Regions from separate parts of the Methylobacterium sp. 190mf genome, predicted to be linked through region 1. Evidence: predicted binding sites of a transcription regulator. Region 1 holds the regulator's gene; the other holds the start of a gene.
The links. Region 1 encodes LexA, which represses DNA repair genes until DNA is damaged. Its sites were predicted from a motif close to TGTTCNNNNTGTGTTCNG; they were not measured.

Region 2: a site for LexA is predicted at 4,142-4,159, ahead of dinB (DNA polymerase IV). Genes of this name have one in related genera too.

Annotation. Positions count from the first base shown of each region.
Region 1 covers NZ_FNVI01000007.1:80,078-87,369, reverse strand. Annotated here, with positions in the region: gene C4T42_RS10165 (ComEC/Rec2 family competence protein) at 1-1,475, shown strand, start outside; gene lexA (transcriptional repressor LexA) at 1,469-2,197, opposite strand; gene C4T42_RS10155 (hypothetical protein) at 2,448-2,897, shown strand; gene C4T42_RS10150 (hypothetical protein) at 2,916-3,131, opposite strand; gene fae (formaldehyde-activating enzyme) at 3,452-3,991, shown strand; gene C4T42_RS10140 (hypothetical protein) at 4,031-4,495, opposite strand; gene C4T42_RS10135 (error-prone DNA polymerase) at 4,576-7,292, opposite strand, start outside.
Region 2 covers NZ_FNVI01000006.1:133,624-140,915, reverse strand. Annotated here, with positions in the region: gene C4T42_RS09170 (aminotransferase class IV) at 1-313, opposite strand, end outside; gene C4T42_RS09165 (aminodeoxychorismate/anthranilate synthase component II) at 300-914, opposite strand; gene pabB (aminodeoxychorismate synthase component I) at 911-2,284, opposite strand; gene rimO (30S ribosomal protein S12 methylthiotransferase RimO) at 2,642-3,988, shown strand; gene dinB (DNA polymerase IV) at 4,181-5,263, shown strand; gene C4T42_RS09145 (hypothetical protein) at 5,548-5,772, shown strand; gene C4T42_RS09140 (hypothetical protein) at 5,821-6,021, opposite strand; gene pncA (bifunctional nicotinamidase/pyrazinamidase) at 6,121-6,747, opposite strand; gene C4T42_RS09130 (quinone oxidoreductase) at 6,757-7,292, opposite strand, start outside.

The sequences.
Region 1 (7,292 bases):
CGGCCACCAACGACGCGCTCCGCGCCGCCGGCATCTACCACGTGGTGTCGATCTCGGGCCTCCACATGGTGCTGGCCGCCGGCGTGGTGTTCTGGCTGGTGCGGGCGCTCCTCGCCGCGGTGCCGCTCTGCGCGCTGCTCTGGCCGATCAAGAAGATCGCGGCCGGCTTCGCCATGGTCGGCGTCACCGCCTACTGCGCCTTCTCGGGCTGGGACATCGCGGCCGAGCGCTCGCTGATCATGACCCTGATCATGCTCGGCGCGATCCTGGTGGACCGGCCGGCCCTGTCGATGCGCAACCTCGCCCTCGCGGCGCTGATCGCGCTCGCCCGGGAGCCGGAGGGCCTGCTCGGCCCGAGCTTCCAGATGTCCTTCGGCGCCGTGGCCGGGCTGATCGCCTGCGCGCGGCTGATCGACGGGCGGCTGCTCGTGCGCCCGGGGGCCGGGCGGATCGGGCGGCTCGTCGGGACCGGCCTGTCGGCGATCACCGGGACCCTGGCCACGACCCTGGTGGCGCAGGTCGCGACGGCCCCCTTCGCCACCTACCACTTCCAGACGGTCCAGCCCTTCGGCCTCGTCGGCAACGCCCTGACCCTGCCGCTCGTCTCCCTGGTGGTGATGCCGGCCGCGGTAATCGGCTGCCTCGCCTATCCCTTCGCCCTCGACCGGCCGGTCTGGTGGCTGATGGGGCAGGCGGTGGCCGGGATGCTGGCGATCTCGGACTGGATCGCCGGGTTCGAGCGGGCGGTCCTGGTGCTGCCGGCCTTCGGCGCCGGGGCGCTCGCCCTGCTGACCGCCGGCCTGCTGCTGGGGACGCTGCCGGCCTCGCGCCTGCGCTGGCTCGCCGTGCCGCCGGTCCTGCTCGGGCTCGTCCTCGCGGCCCGGCCCAACCACTACGACCTCTACGTCGACCGGCAGGGCGCGGGGGCCGCGGTGAGGGGCCCGGACGGGCGGCTCGCGGCCCTCGGCAGCCCTTCGGGCTTCGTCCTCGAGCAGTGGCTGAAGGCGGACGGCGACGGGCGGCGGTCCGCGGGGCTGATCGTCCGGTCCGGCAGCGGGCGCTGCGACCGGCTCGGCTGCACCGCCCGGCTGCCGGACGGGCGGGCGGTCGCCCTGGTCCGGGACCGGCGGGCCTTCCCGGAGGATTGCGCCCGCGCCGCGGTGCTGATCACGGGCCTCGCGGCGCCGCCGACCTGCACGGGGCCGCTGGTGATCGACCGGCGCGTCCTCGCCGCCCGCGGGGCCGTGGCCCTCCGGACCGACGGCGACGGCTTCGCCGCGCGCTACGCCCGGGACGACGGCCGCGCCGTGCCCTGGCGGCCGGCCGCCGGGCGCGGGCCGGGACCGCCGCGGCCGGTCACCGCGGAGCCGGGCGACCGCCCCGCGGAGGACGGGGTCGCCGCGACGCCGGAGGCCGACGCCGCGCCGGGCGGAGACCTCGCCCCCGGCGACGCGCCGGCCGAGCCGCTTCAGTAGCGGCGGACGAGGCTCACAAGGCGGCCCTGGATCCGGACCCGGTCGGGCCCGAGCACGCGGGTCTCGTAGGCCGGGTTGGCGGCCTCGAGGGCGATCGACGAGCCGCGGCGGCGCAGGCGCTTGAGCGTCGCCTCCTCGTCGTCGATCAGCGCCACGATGATGTCGCCGGTATTGGCCGTCTCCTGCTTGCGGATGACCACGAGGTCGCCGTCCAGGATGCCCGCCTCGACCATCGAGTCGCCGCGCACCTCGAGGGCGTAGTGCTCGCCGCCGGCCACGAAGTCCGGCGACAGGGTGATGGCGTGGCTCTGGTTCTGGATCGCCGAGACGGGGGTACCGGCCGCGATCCGGCCCATGACCGGGATCGAGATGGCGCGGCCGGACTCGTCGATCATCCGCGTGCTCGCCGGGGCCAGCGGCTGCTTGGACTTACCGCCCTCGACCACGCTCGGCGTGAAGCGGCGCGGCTCGGCGGGGGCCTGAGTCGCCGGAGCGGCCTGGGTCAGGCTCTCGGGGATCCGGATCACCTCGATGGCGCGCGCCCGATTCGGAAGGCGCCGGAGGAAGCCGCGCTCCTCGAGCGCCGTGATCAGCCGGTGGATGCCGGATTTCGACTTGAGATCGAGGGCATCCTTCATCTCGTCGAACGACGGCGGGACACCGCATTCCTGCATCCGGCTCTGGATGAATCGCAGGAGGTCCAGCTGCTTGCGCGTGAGCATCGACGGGGGACTCGCGGCTTGGCGGACCGCCACGTGACGGTCTCCGAAACAAATCACGAACAGGTTAAACGTTCCGCAAGTGTTCCGCAAGAGCGGCACCGCTCGGCTCGGCGCGCCGCGGGCGCGCCCGCGGGAGAAGGTCGAGAAACGCATTGACGGCGCAAGCGGAGCCGTTTCAATGCATCGCGGCGCCCCGCCGGGAAGGCGGCGGATCCGGGGTGCGGGCTGGGACCCTCTTGGAATGACGAGGATGCGACGACCCGCAGCTCTGCTGCCCCTCGGCCTCGCCGCCCTCGGCCTCGCCGGCTGCACCACCGGATTCTCCTACATCTCGCGGAACTACGTGGCGCTCACTCCCCAGGTCGTCACGATCGGCTGCAAGGAGCCCTACGAGGTCTACGACAACCGGCAGCTGCGCCGGATGCTGATCGTGTCCAACGCCCTGCGCGAGTATACCGGCTGCAACCTGAGCGAGGTCCGGATCGATCCGGAGCCGGGCGCCACCCGGGTGAAGCGCTTCCGCACCGCCGCCCGGGCCTATCTCGACGAGACCGTGCGCGAGGATTGCCGGATCACCGGCGAGACCGTGTTCGATCCGCTGAAGACCGAGTTCGCCTACGCCTGCGACGCGCCGATCGAGAAGCGCGGCACCGTGGTCCCCCGCCTGCCGGGCCGCAATCCGGGCCTCGGCGTGCGCTGACCGGCCGGCGGCGCGTCCTCAGGCGCCCGGCTTCGGGAAGGTCCGCTCCGCGGCGTCGCCGGCGGCGGCCAGCAGGGCGCGGGCGAAGGCCCGGGCCTCCGTCCGGTCGAGCACGATCGCGGCGGTGACCGGCGCACCGCCGAGGTCGGCGAGGGCGAGTTCCAGGCGCACCCCGTCGGGCACGGCGCTCGCCTGAAGGCTCCAGCCGGAGCCCCGGTCCGTGCTCTCCGCCATCGTGTTCCTCCCGCATGCCCGGCACGGCGCCGCGCGCCCACCGGAACGGCCAGGCCCGGGACCGCTCCCGGAGCCGCGCTCCGATCTTCCCTGCCTCGCCTGTCCGCGTTCCTCAAGGCCACAGGCCGCGCAGGGGTGGAGATGCGCGCCGTCGCGGATGCCGGCGGCCGCATCGCGGCGACGCGGGGCGGCACGGGTCCGCGCCCGCGCCGCAGCGCGGGCGAGGGCAGGGGCGGCCGGGATGGGAGCCGGCTTCGGGGCGATTGACGCGAGGCCGCCGATGATGTCTCCCGCGGGCTCCGATCAGGTGGAGTTCGAACATGCAAGAGATCTGGTTCCGCACGGGCGAGGCCACGGTGCTGGCGGCCGAGGGCCAGTACACCGACGCCATGCCGGAGGTGCTGATCGGCTCGGTGCGCGGCCCGGTCGGTCAGGCCTTCGCGTCGATGATGGGGCAGGTCCAGGGCCACACGCGGATGTTCGTGGTGCGCGACCTCAACCAGCTCGTGCGCCCGGCCACGATGATGACCACCAAGGTCACGATCCACACGGCCGAGTATGCCGAGCTCCTCGGCGGCGTGGTCCAGGCCGCCACCGGCGACGCGATCGTGGACTGCATCATCGAGGGCATCCTGCCGAAGGACGGGCTCGACGAGCTGTGCATGATCATCATGATCTGGCTCGATCAGCGCTGCGCCGAGGACGACAACCTCGACCAGAAGGACCTCTACCGGACCAACTACGAGGCCACGAAACTCGCCATCGCCCGCGCCCTCAAGGGCGAGCCCACGGTCGACGAGCTGATCGCCAACCGGAAGACCGTGAAGCACTACGCGCTCGACGGCGTGATCGAGTACTGAGCGGGCCCAGGCCACGCATCCTGCCGGCTCAGGTCCGCCTCAGCCCGGCGGGATACGCCCCACCGAGCACAGGGTGCGCATCGTGCTGCTGCCCGGGTCGGTGTAGCAGGACGCCGACCAGCCGTTCTGCTGGATGAACGACTTGCGCCGCTCCGCCAGCGCGGTCCGGTAGGCGGTGGCGATGATCGGCTCGACGGTCGCGGCCGGTTGGCCGATGAGGATCTCGGAGGCCACCGACAGGTCGCGGAAGAAGGTCGCCGAGGGGCTCGGCTCGGCGGAGGTCGCCTGCACGATCGGCTCGGCCCGGCAGGTCACGTCGAACTTGATCGGGCCGGCCACGCGGATGTCGATGCTGGGGCCGGCGCGCTTGCCGACCCGGCCGCCGATCGCGTCGGCGATCTGGCGGGTGAGGTCGTCGCAGCTGTCGGCCCGGGCGGCCTCCGCCAGGAGGGGCAGGGCCGCGCAGGCGGCGAGGAGGAGGCGCGGGACGGCGAAGCTCGACATCGCCGCACTCTACGCGCGGCGCGGGGCCTGTCGAGGGGCCTGTCGAGGGGCTGGTCGAGGGGCTGGTCGAAGTGCCGGCCTCAGTGGAAATCCCGGCTGGGGAACACGCGCCGGTCCGGGGGCACGCCGAAATCCGTGTTCTCGGGCGGCAGCTTCATGCCGGCCTCGCGCAGATCGCGCAGGGCAGCGGTGAGGTCGCGAAACCCCTCCGCCACGAGGTGGACCACCCCGTCCGCCCGCTGGATCCGGCCGCGCACGGCGAGGAACCGCGCCTGCATGGCGATCCGGCGGTTCGCCTCGAACACGGTCTTCCAGACGATCACGTTGGCGATACCGGTCTCGTCCTCCAGCGTCAGGAAGACCACGCCCTTGGCGGTGCCGGGCCGCTGGCGGATCAGCACGAGCCCTGCCACCGTGACCCGCGCCCCCTGGGGCAGCGCCGGATCGAGATGGGCCCGGGCCGGAATCGCGCCGATCCGGGCGAGCCGCCCCCGGAAGAACGCGACCGGGTGCCCCTGGAGCGACAGGCCGGTGGCGGCGTAATCCTCGGCCACGGCCTCGGACGGGGCCAGGGGCTGAAGGTCCACCGCCGGCTCGTGCCGGAACAGGCCGTCATCGGCGTGCCACGCGAAGAGCGGCAGGGGTGCGTCGAGAAGATGGGCGCGGCGCTCGCTCGCATCGGCCTTGGCGGCCTTGCGGGATGACGTCCCTTCCAGGGTGCGGACCATCCACAGGGCGGCGCGCCGGTCGAGGCCGAGCGAGCGGAACGCGTCCGCCTCCGCCAGCCGCTCCAGGGCGTTGCGGGGCAGGGCGAGGGACGCCTGCAGGCCCTCGATGCTGGCGTAGCCGTTGGCGCGCAGCCGCACGAGCCGGCGCATCGCGGCCTCGGGCAGGCCGCGCACGACGCGCAGACCGATCCGCACGGCGTGCAGCGCCGGATCCCCGGCCGGCTCCAGGGTGCAGTCCCAGTCGCTGGCGTTGACGCAGACGCCCCGCACCTCGACCCCGTGGGCCCGGGCGTCGCGCACCAGCTGGGCCGGCTGGTAGAAGCCCATGGGCTGGGCGTTGAGGATCGCGGCCAGGAAGACGTCGGGGTGCCGGCACTTCATCCAGGCCGAGGCGTAGACGAGGAGCGCGAAGCTCGCCGCGTGGCTCTCCGGGAAGCCGTAGGTCGAGAAGCCCCGGATCTGCGCGAAGCAGCGCTCGGCGAAGTCCTGCGGGTAGCCCCGGCGGGTCATGCCGCCCACGAACTTGTCCGCGAAGCCGCCGATCGACCCGACGTGGCGGAAGGTCGCCATCGCCCGGCGCAGCCCGTCGGCCTCGGCCGGGGTGAAGCCCGCCGCCGTGATGGCGATCTGCATGGCGTGCTCCTGGAACAGCGGCACGCCGTAGGTCTTCTGCAGGACCTCCTTCAGCTCGTCCGCCGGGCCGTGATCCGGGTGCGGGGCCGGGTACTCGACCGGGTCGATCCCGGAGCGTCGCCGCAGGTAGGGATGGACCATGTCGCCCTGGATCGGGCCGGGGCGCACGATCGCGACCTGCACCACGAGGTCGTAGAACTCCCTGGGCTTAAGGCGCGGCAGCATCGACATCTGCGCCCGGCTCTCGACCTGGAACACGCCGACGGAATCGGCCTTCGTCAGCATCGCGTAGGTCGCGGGATCGTCCTGCGGCAGGTCGGCCAGCGTCTCGTAGAAGGTGCCGTGATCCTTCTCCAAGAAATCGAGGCCGCGCTTGAGGCAGGTCAGCATGCCGAGCGCCAGCACGTCGACCTTCATCAGGCCGATCGCGTCGATGTCGTCCTTGTCCCACTCGATGAAGGTGCGGTCCGCCATGGCGCCGTTGCCCACCGGCACGGTCTCGTCGAGGCGGCCGCGGGTCAGCACGAAGCCGCCGACATGCTGCGACAGGTGGCGGGGGAAGCCGATCAGCTGGTGGGCGAGGTCGAGCGCCTGCCGGATCGCCGGGTTCTCCGGGTCGAGCCCGGCCTCGCGCACGTGCTGGTCCGGCATGCCGGTGCCCCAGGAGCCCCAGACCGTGTCGGCGATCGCCGCGGTCACGTCCTCGGTCAGGCCCAGGACCTTGCCGACCTCGCGGATCGCCATGCGGGGCCGGTAGTGGATCACCGTGGCGCAGAGGGCGGCGCGCTCCCGGCCGTAGCGGGCGTAGAGGTGCTGGATCACCTCCTCGCGGCGCTCGTGCTCGAAGTCGACGTCGATGTCGGGGGGCTCGCCGCGGTTCTCCGAGATGAAGCGGGCGAAGAGCAGCCGGTGCTTCGACGGGTCCACCGCGGTGATGCCGAGGCAGAAGCACACGGCGGAATTGGCCGCCGAGCCGCGGCCCTGGCAGAGGATGCCCCGGCCGCGAGCGAACTCGACCACGTCGAACAGGGTCAGGAAGTAGCGGGCGTATTTCATCTTGGCGATGAGCCGCAGCTCCTCGCGCAGCGTCGCCGCGACGCCGTCCGGGACCTCGCCGCCGTAGCGCCAGCGCGCCCGTTCCCAGGTCTTCTCCTCCAGGTATTCCTGCGGCGTGCGCCCGGGGGGCACCGGCTCGTCGGGATACTCGTAGTGCAGCTGCGACAGGTTGAACTCGCAGGCCTGCGCGATCTCGACGGTGCGGGCCAGCGCCTCCGGGTGGTCGGAGAACAGCCGCGCCATCTCGGCGGCGGGCTTCAGGTGGCGCTCGGCATTGGCCTCCAGCCGGTAGCCGGCGTCCTCGATCCGGCAGCCTTGGCGGATGCAGGTGACCACGTCCTGCAGCGGGCGTCGCTCGGGATGGTGGTAGAGCGCGTCCG
Region 2 (7,292 bases), on a different contig from region 1:
GGGTCGGGTTCGGCGCGTCCGGCGGCCTCAGGCCGCGCGGGCCGGAGCCGCGCGTCAGCGTGGTCCGGATCGCGAGCCGCTCCCCCTGACCCGCGAGGTCCCGCATGGCCGCACGGATCCGCTCGGGTTCGGCGGGGATCCCCAGCGTCTCCGCGGAGGCCACGAGCCGGGCGATATGGGCGTCCTCGAAGGCGACGCGGCCGCCGAGCGCCAGTGCGGTGTCGAACAGGCCGTCGCCGAGCGTCAGGCCGCGGTCGGTGTGGTCGAGCGGAGCCGTGGTTCCGGGCAGAAGCGCCCCGTCACGCCACAGCATCGCGGCGCCCCTCCGGCCTCTCCCGCCACGCGCGGGCGAGATCCAGGAAATTGGCGAACAGGGCGTGGCCGCCCTCGGTCAGGACCGATTCCGGGTGGAACTGGATGCCGTAGGTCGGGTGGGTCCGGTGCGACAGCGCCATCACCTCCCCCTCCTGCGAGACCGCGTCGACCGAGAGGTGTCTTTCCATGTCGGGGCCGGGATTCACGACCAGCGAGTGGTAGCGCCCGACCGGCATCGGCGCCGGGATTCCGGAAAACAGGCGCTCGCCGGTATGGGCGATCGGCGTCATCTGCCCGTGGAGGGGGCGCTGTGCCCGCGCGACCGTGCCGCCGAAGGCCGCGCCGATCGCCTGATGGCCGAGGCAGACGCCGAGGATCGGCACCGCGCCCGACAGGTCGCGGATCGCCGGCAGGGAGATCCCGGCCTCCGCGGGGGTGCAGGGCCCGGGCGAGACCACCAGGGCCTCCGGCTCCAGCGCCCGGATGCCGGGGACGTCCAGCGCGTCGTTGCGCACGACCCGGACCGTCTCGCCGAGCTCCTCCAGGTAACGGACGACGTTGAAGACGAACGAGTCGTAATTGTCGAGGACGAGGATCATGCGAAGGCCTCGAACACGCGGGCGGCCTTGGCCAGGGTCTCGTCGTATTCCGGGCCGGGCTCCGACAGCAGCGTCACCCCGCCCCCGGCCTGCAGGACCGCCTGCCGGTCGTCCATGAACACGGTGCGGATCGCGATCGACGTGTCGAGCGCCCCGTCGAAGCCGATCCGGCCGATGGCGCCGCAGTAGAGTTCCCGCGCGTCGCCCTCGATCTCCGTGATGATGTCCATGGCGCGGATCTTCGGCGCGCCCGTGATCGAGCCGCCCGGGAAGGTCCCTTCCAGGAGGTCGAGGGCGTCGAGCCCGTCGCGGAGGTCGCCGGTCACCACTGACACCAGATGGTGGACGTTGGCGTAGGTCTCCAGGCCGCACAGGGTCGGCACGGCGACGCTGCCCGGCCGGCAGACCCGCGACAGGTCGTTGCGCAGCAGGTCGACGATCATGACGTTCTCGGCCCGCTCCTTGACGCTGGCCTGGAGCGCCTCGGCCGCCGCCCGGTCGGCCGCCGGGTCGTCGAGGCGGCGGGCGGTGCCCTTGATCGGGCGCGTCTCCACGTGCCGCCCGTCGAGGCGGATGAACCGCTCCGGCGAGGACGAGGCGACGGTCAGGCCCTCCTGTTCCAGGTAGGCCCCGAAGGTCGCCGGGTTGGTCTCGCGCAGCCGCCGGTAGAGGGCGAACGGGTCGAAGCCGGCCGGCAGGTCGGCGACGAAGCGCTGGGCGATGTTGGCCTGGTAGATGTCGCCGGCCCGGATATAGGCGCGGACCTTTTCGACTGCTTCCTCATAGCTTTGGCGGTCGAAGTTCGAGCGCCACGCGAGCGGCTGGGCCGGCCGGGCGGGGGCCGGGACCGGCGGCTCCGCGCCGCCGAGCAGGTCGGCGAAGCGGGCGAGCCGCGCCTCCGCGCGGGCCCGCCGCGCGTCCGGCGCGGTCTCGGGGAAACCCGTGGCGACGAGCCGGCCCGTGCCGACGGCGTGGTCGACGACCAGCGCGGTGTCGTAGAGGTTCAGCGCGATGTCGTCGGTGAGCCCCGCCCGCCGGGCGGGCGGCGCCACCCGCTCCAGCGCCGCGCCGAGGTCGTAGGCGAGGTACCCGATCGCCCCGCCGGGGAACGGCTCCGGGCCTGCCTCGAGCCGGTAGGGTTCGAGGCAGGCCCGGAGCGCGGCCATCGGGCCGCCCGCCACCGGCCTCCCGTCGAGGGTCGCGCGCCCGTCGCGGTAGCGGAACCGCGCGAACGGGTCGGCGGCCACGATCGAGTGCCGCCCCAGCGGGTCGTGCCGCATGGCGCTGTCGAGGAAGGCGAGCCCGGGCAGGGCGCGCAGCCGCGCTGCCGCCGCGACGGGATCGATGAAGGGGATCTCTCGGGTCCACATGACCGGGTTCGGGGCCGCCATCCTCGAGCTGTGCGTCGTGCGCTGCCGTCGCACAGGCGATGCCGCGGGGGAAGCGGCAGTTCCACGCAGGCCCCGCCGCCGCGCGCGGGCGGGCCGTGTCCGGGGCGCAGGGCCGCGCCGCCCAATCCTGATGTGGGGTCTGAGGAACCGGCCGCAAAGCTTTGCCGTAGCGATAGGATCTTTGTCAGGGCTCAGGCTCGCGCGCAGGGCCGGGCACCCCTGCGGCGGCCGGCCTCGCGCGGAGGCGCGGGAGCCTGTATAGGAGCGCGACCCCGAATTCTTGGTCCCGCGCGCCGGGCGGCCGATCGCCCCGCCGGACTATCCGACCCGAATGCCATGACCGCCACGCCCGCTCCCCGCGGCCCCGCTCCCGGCGCCGCCCCGAAAATCTCGTTCGTCTCGCTGGGCTGCCCGAAGGCGCTGGTCGATTCCGAGCGGATCCTCACCCATCTGCGCGCCGAGGGCTACGAGCTGGCCCGGCGGCACGACGGCGCCGACGTGGTGATCGTCAACACCTGCGGCTTCCTCGATTCCGCCAAGGCGGAGTCGCTCTCGGCCATCGGCGAGGCCATGGCGGAGAACGGCCGCGTCATCGTCACCGGCTGCATGGGCGCGCAGCCGGAGGAGATCCGCGAGAAGTACCCCGACCTCCTGGCGGTGACCGGGCCCCAGGCCTACGAGTCGGTGGTGGCGGCCGTCCACGAGGCGGTGCCGCCGGCCCACGACCCGTTCCTCGACCTCGTGCCGCCGCAGGGGATCAAGCTCACCCCGCGCCACTACGCCTACCTGAAGATCTCGGAGGGGTGCAGCAACCGCTGCAGCTTCTGCATCATCCCGAGCTTGCGCGGGAACCTCGTCAGCCGCCCCGCCGCCGACGTGCTGCGCGAGGCCGAGAAGCTGGTGAAGGCCGGCGTGAAGGAGCTGCTGGTCGTCAGCCAGGACACCAGCGCCTACGGCGTCGACATCCGCTACAGCGAGAGCCCGTGGCGCGACCGGCAGGTCCGGGCGAAGTTCTACGACCTGACCAAGGAACTCGGCGAGCTCGGCGCCTGGGTGCGGTTGCACTACGTCTACCCCTACCCGCACGTGGACGAGGTCATCCCGCTGATGGCCGAGGGCAAGGTGCTGCCCTACCTCGACATGCCGCTCCAGCACGCGAGCCCCTCCGTGCTCAAGCGCATGCGCCGCCCCGGCAATCAGGAGCGCCAGCTCGACCGGATCCGCAGCTGGCGGCAGACCTGCCCGGACCTCGCGATCCGCTCGACCTTCATCGTCGGCTTCCCCGGCGAGACCGAGGCCGAGTTCGAGGAGCTGCTCGCTTGGCTGCAGGAGGCCAAGCTCGATCGGGTCGGCTGCTTCGAGTACGAGCCGGTGGCCGGCGCCACCGCCAACGCGCTGGGCGACCTCGTGCCGCCGGCGGTGAAGGCCGAGCGCAAGCGCCGGTTCATGGAGACCCAGAACGGCATCGCGCTCCGGCTGCAGCGGGCCAAGGTCGGCAAGCGGCTGCCAGTCATCGTCGATTCCGTCGAGGGCGGGGTGGCGCGGGGCCGGTCCAAGGCCGACGCGCCGGAGATCGACGGCAATGTCCACGCCGCGTTCCGGCGCCCGGTGCGGGTCGGCGACATCGTCACGGTGAAGATCGACCGGGCCGAGGCCTACGACCTCTACGGCAGCGTCGCCTGACGGCAGACCCCGTTTTTGCGAGCGCAGCGAAGCAATCCAGGGATGCGCTGCGCTCGGGAACGTCGCGCTGCGCTCGCGATGACGGGCGCGGACCGGACTCCTGTTGACGCCGCGTCCGGCGCGGCTTGACCCCGCCCGCCCCGCGCGGTCTTTCGGAACAGATCAGGAACTTGGTCGGGACCCGAGGCGGCGATGGATCCGGAGGTCGCGCTCCGAAAGATCATCCACATCGACATGGATGCGTTCTACGCCTCCGTGGAGCAGCGCGACGACCCGTCGCTGCGCGGCCGGCCGCTGGCGGTGGGCGGCTCCCGGGAGCGCGGGGTGGTGGCCGCTGCGAGCTACGAGGCCCGAAAATTCGGTGTCCGCTCCGCCATGCCGTCGGCCACCGCGCGGCGGCTGTGCCCGGACCTGCTGTTCGTGAAGCCGCGCTTCGAGGTCTACCGGGCGGTCTCCGAGGAGATCCGGGCGGTCTTCGCCCGGCACACGGCCATCATCGAGCCGGTGGCCCTCGACGAGGCCTATCTCGACGTCACCGAGAACCTCCAGGGCCTCCCGACGGCGACGGCCGTGGCGAAGGCGATCCGGGCCGAGATCCTGGAGCGCACCGGGCTCATCGCCTCGGCCGGGGTCTCGTACAACAAGTTCCTCGCCAAGGTGGCGTCCGACCACCGCAAGCCCGACGCCCTGTTCGTCATCACCCCCGCCATGGGGCCGGACTTCGTGGCGGCGCTGCCGATCGGCCGGTTCCACGGCGTCGGCCCGGTCACCGAGGCGAAGATGAAGCGGCTCGGGATCGAGACCGGGGCGGATCTGCGCGCCTGGACGCCGGAGCGCCTGCGCGAGACCTTCGGCTCCGCGGGCGCCTACTACCACGCGGTCGCCCGGGGCATCGACGCGCGGCCGGTGCGCGCCCACCGGGTGCGCAAGTCGATCGGCGCCGAGACCACCTTCTCGGACGACACGGCCGCCTTCGAGGTCCTGGCCGCCCGGCTGGCGCCGCTGTTCGACAAGGTCTGGGCGGGCGCCGACGCCAAGGGCATGCGCGCCCGGACCGTGACCCTGAAGCTCAAGTTCTCGGATTTCGCGCAGGTCACCCGGGCGAAGTCCCTCGCCGTGCCGGTGGCCGACCGGGCCGCCCTGGAGCGGATCGGCCTCGACCTGCTCGCCGGCCTGTTCCCCCTGCGCCGGAGCGCGCGGCTGATCGGGGTGTCGCTGTCGGGCTTCGCGCAGGACGCGCCCGAGGCGCCGCTCCAGCTCGGGCTGGCGCTCTGACACGGCCTCCGGGGCAGGCCCACGCTCCGTCATCACGGGCGCAGCGAAGTGGCCCCGGGCAGCAGGACATCGGTCAGCGTGGCGCTGCCCTGGATCGCCTCGCTCCACTCGCAACGACGACGGTTGGGAAGCGATCAACCGGAAAGTGATAGAGCCGCCGCCGTCATGCACGACACGGCGCCTGTGCGGTTCCGCACGTCGGGAAGGCCGGGTCGATCGCAGAGCGGAGCGATCCGGTCTGGATCAGGGTTTCTCGAGCCCGCGCGAACACAAGGACCCTGTCGATGCCGAAGCACGCCCGCCTGGCCCTGGCCGCCGCGCTTCTATCGGCCCTCGCGGCGGGCGCCGCCCGCGCGGACGGCACATCCGCTTTCGGGGCCGCCAACGCGGCCCAGCTCCGGGGCTACACCGCGAGCCCGGCCCAGGTCTACGTTCCGGCAGGCGGCCCGAGCGCCAGGCCCGCGGCCCCCGCACCGCAGCGGCCGAAGGCGCCGGCGCGCAGTCGCTGAGATCGACCCGGGCCGCACCGGCCCGGGCATCCGGTCACGCGTTCTCGGTCACGCGTTCTTGCGCGGCCGGTGGTCGGGGTCGACGCCGCCGTCGAGCTTCGTCTCGTTGTCGACGTCGCCCTCGAAGGTCGAATCCGCCTGCAGATCCGCCGGGTCGGCGCCGCTCATCCCCTTCGAGGTGCCGATCCCGGGATTGCCCTTGAGGTCGGCGTCCGTGGGCGTGTCGGTCTTCGGGTGCTTGGATGACATGCAGGCTCCTGTCGGATGCTGATGTCGGGCCAACGCGTCGGCGCGGGGCCGGTCTCCCGCGCGGCGTGCGGCGGTTCGCCTCCCGGTCCCCGCACGCCCTCAGCCGATCTCCGCCGCGGCGATCCGGCGGACGCCCGCCGCCTCCATCCGCGCCCAGGCCCGCGCGAGCGACCCGTCCACGTCGATCCCGCGCACCGCGTCCGCCACCACGAGGACGTCGAACCCCGCGTCGCGCGCGTCGAGCGCGCTCCAGGCGACGCAGAAATCGGTGGCGAGGCCGCACACGGCGACGCGGGTGATGCCGCGCTCCCGGAGCGCCCCGGCGAGGCCGGTGCGCGTGGCCCGGTCGGCTTCCAGGAAGGCCGAGTAGCTGTCGACCCGCGGATCCAGCCCCTTGCGCACCACCAGGCTCGCCCGGTCGGTGGCGAGGTCCGGCGCGAAGGCGGCCCCGGGGCTGCCCTGGACGCAGTGGCGCGGCCACAGCACCTGCGGCCCGTAGGGCAGCGTCACGGTCTCGAACGGGGCCCGCCCCGGATGGGTCTCGGCGAAGGAGACGTGATCGGCCGGATGCCAGTCCTGCATCAGCACCACGTGCCGGAAGCGGTGCTGGAGGTGGTTGATCGGGCCGATCACCGCGTCGCCCCCCGGGACGGGGAGCGCCCCGCCCGGCAGGAAGTCGACCTGCACGTCGACGACGAGGAGCAGGTCGGCGTTGCCGGGCGTCACGGTCGGTCCCTACGGCAGCATCACGATCGAGCCGGTGGTCTCCCGGCCCGCGAGGTCGCGGTGCACCTGCTGCGCCTCGGCCAGCGGGTAGGTGGCGTTGACCGCGATCTTCACCGCGCCGTCGCGGACCACCTTGAACAGGCGGGCGGCCGCCTCCTCCAGGGTGGCGCGGTTCGACGAGAAGGTCGCGAGCGTCGGGCGCGTCACGTAGAGCGAGCCGCGCGGGGCCAGCAGGCCGAGGTCGAGCCCGGTGATCGCCCCGGAGGCCGAGCCGAAGCTCGCCAGCAGGCCGAGCGGCGCGAGGCTGTCCAGGGAGCCCATCAGGGTCGCCTGCCCGACGCCGTCGTAGACCACCGGCACGCCCTTGCCGCCGGTGATCTCGCGCACGCGCTTGGCCACGTCCTCCTCGCGGTAGAGGATGACGTGGTCGCAGCCGTTCTGCTTGGCGAGCTCCGCCTTCTCGGGGCTGCCGGCGGTGCCGATCACGGTGGCGCCGAGGTGCTTGGCCCACTGGCACGCGATCAGGCCGACGCCGCCGGCGGCGG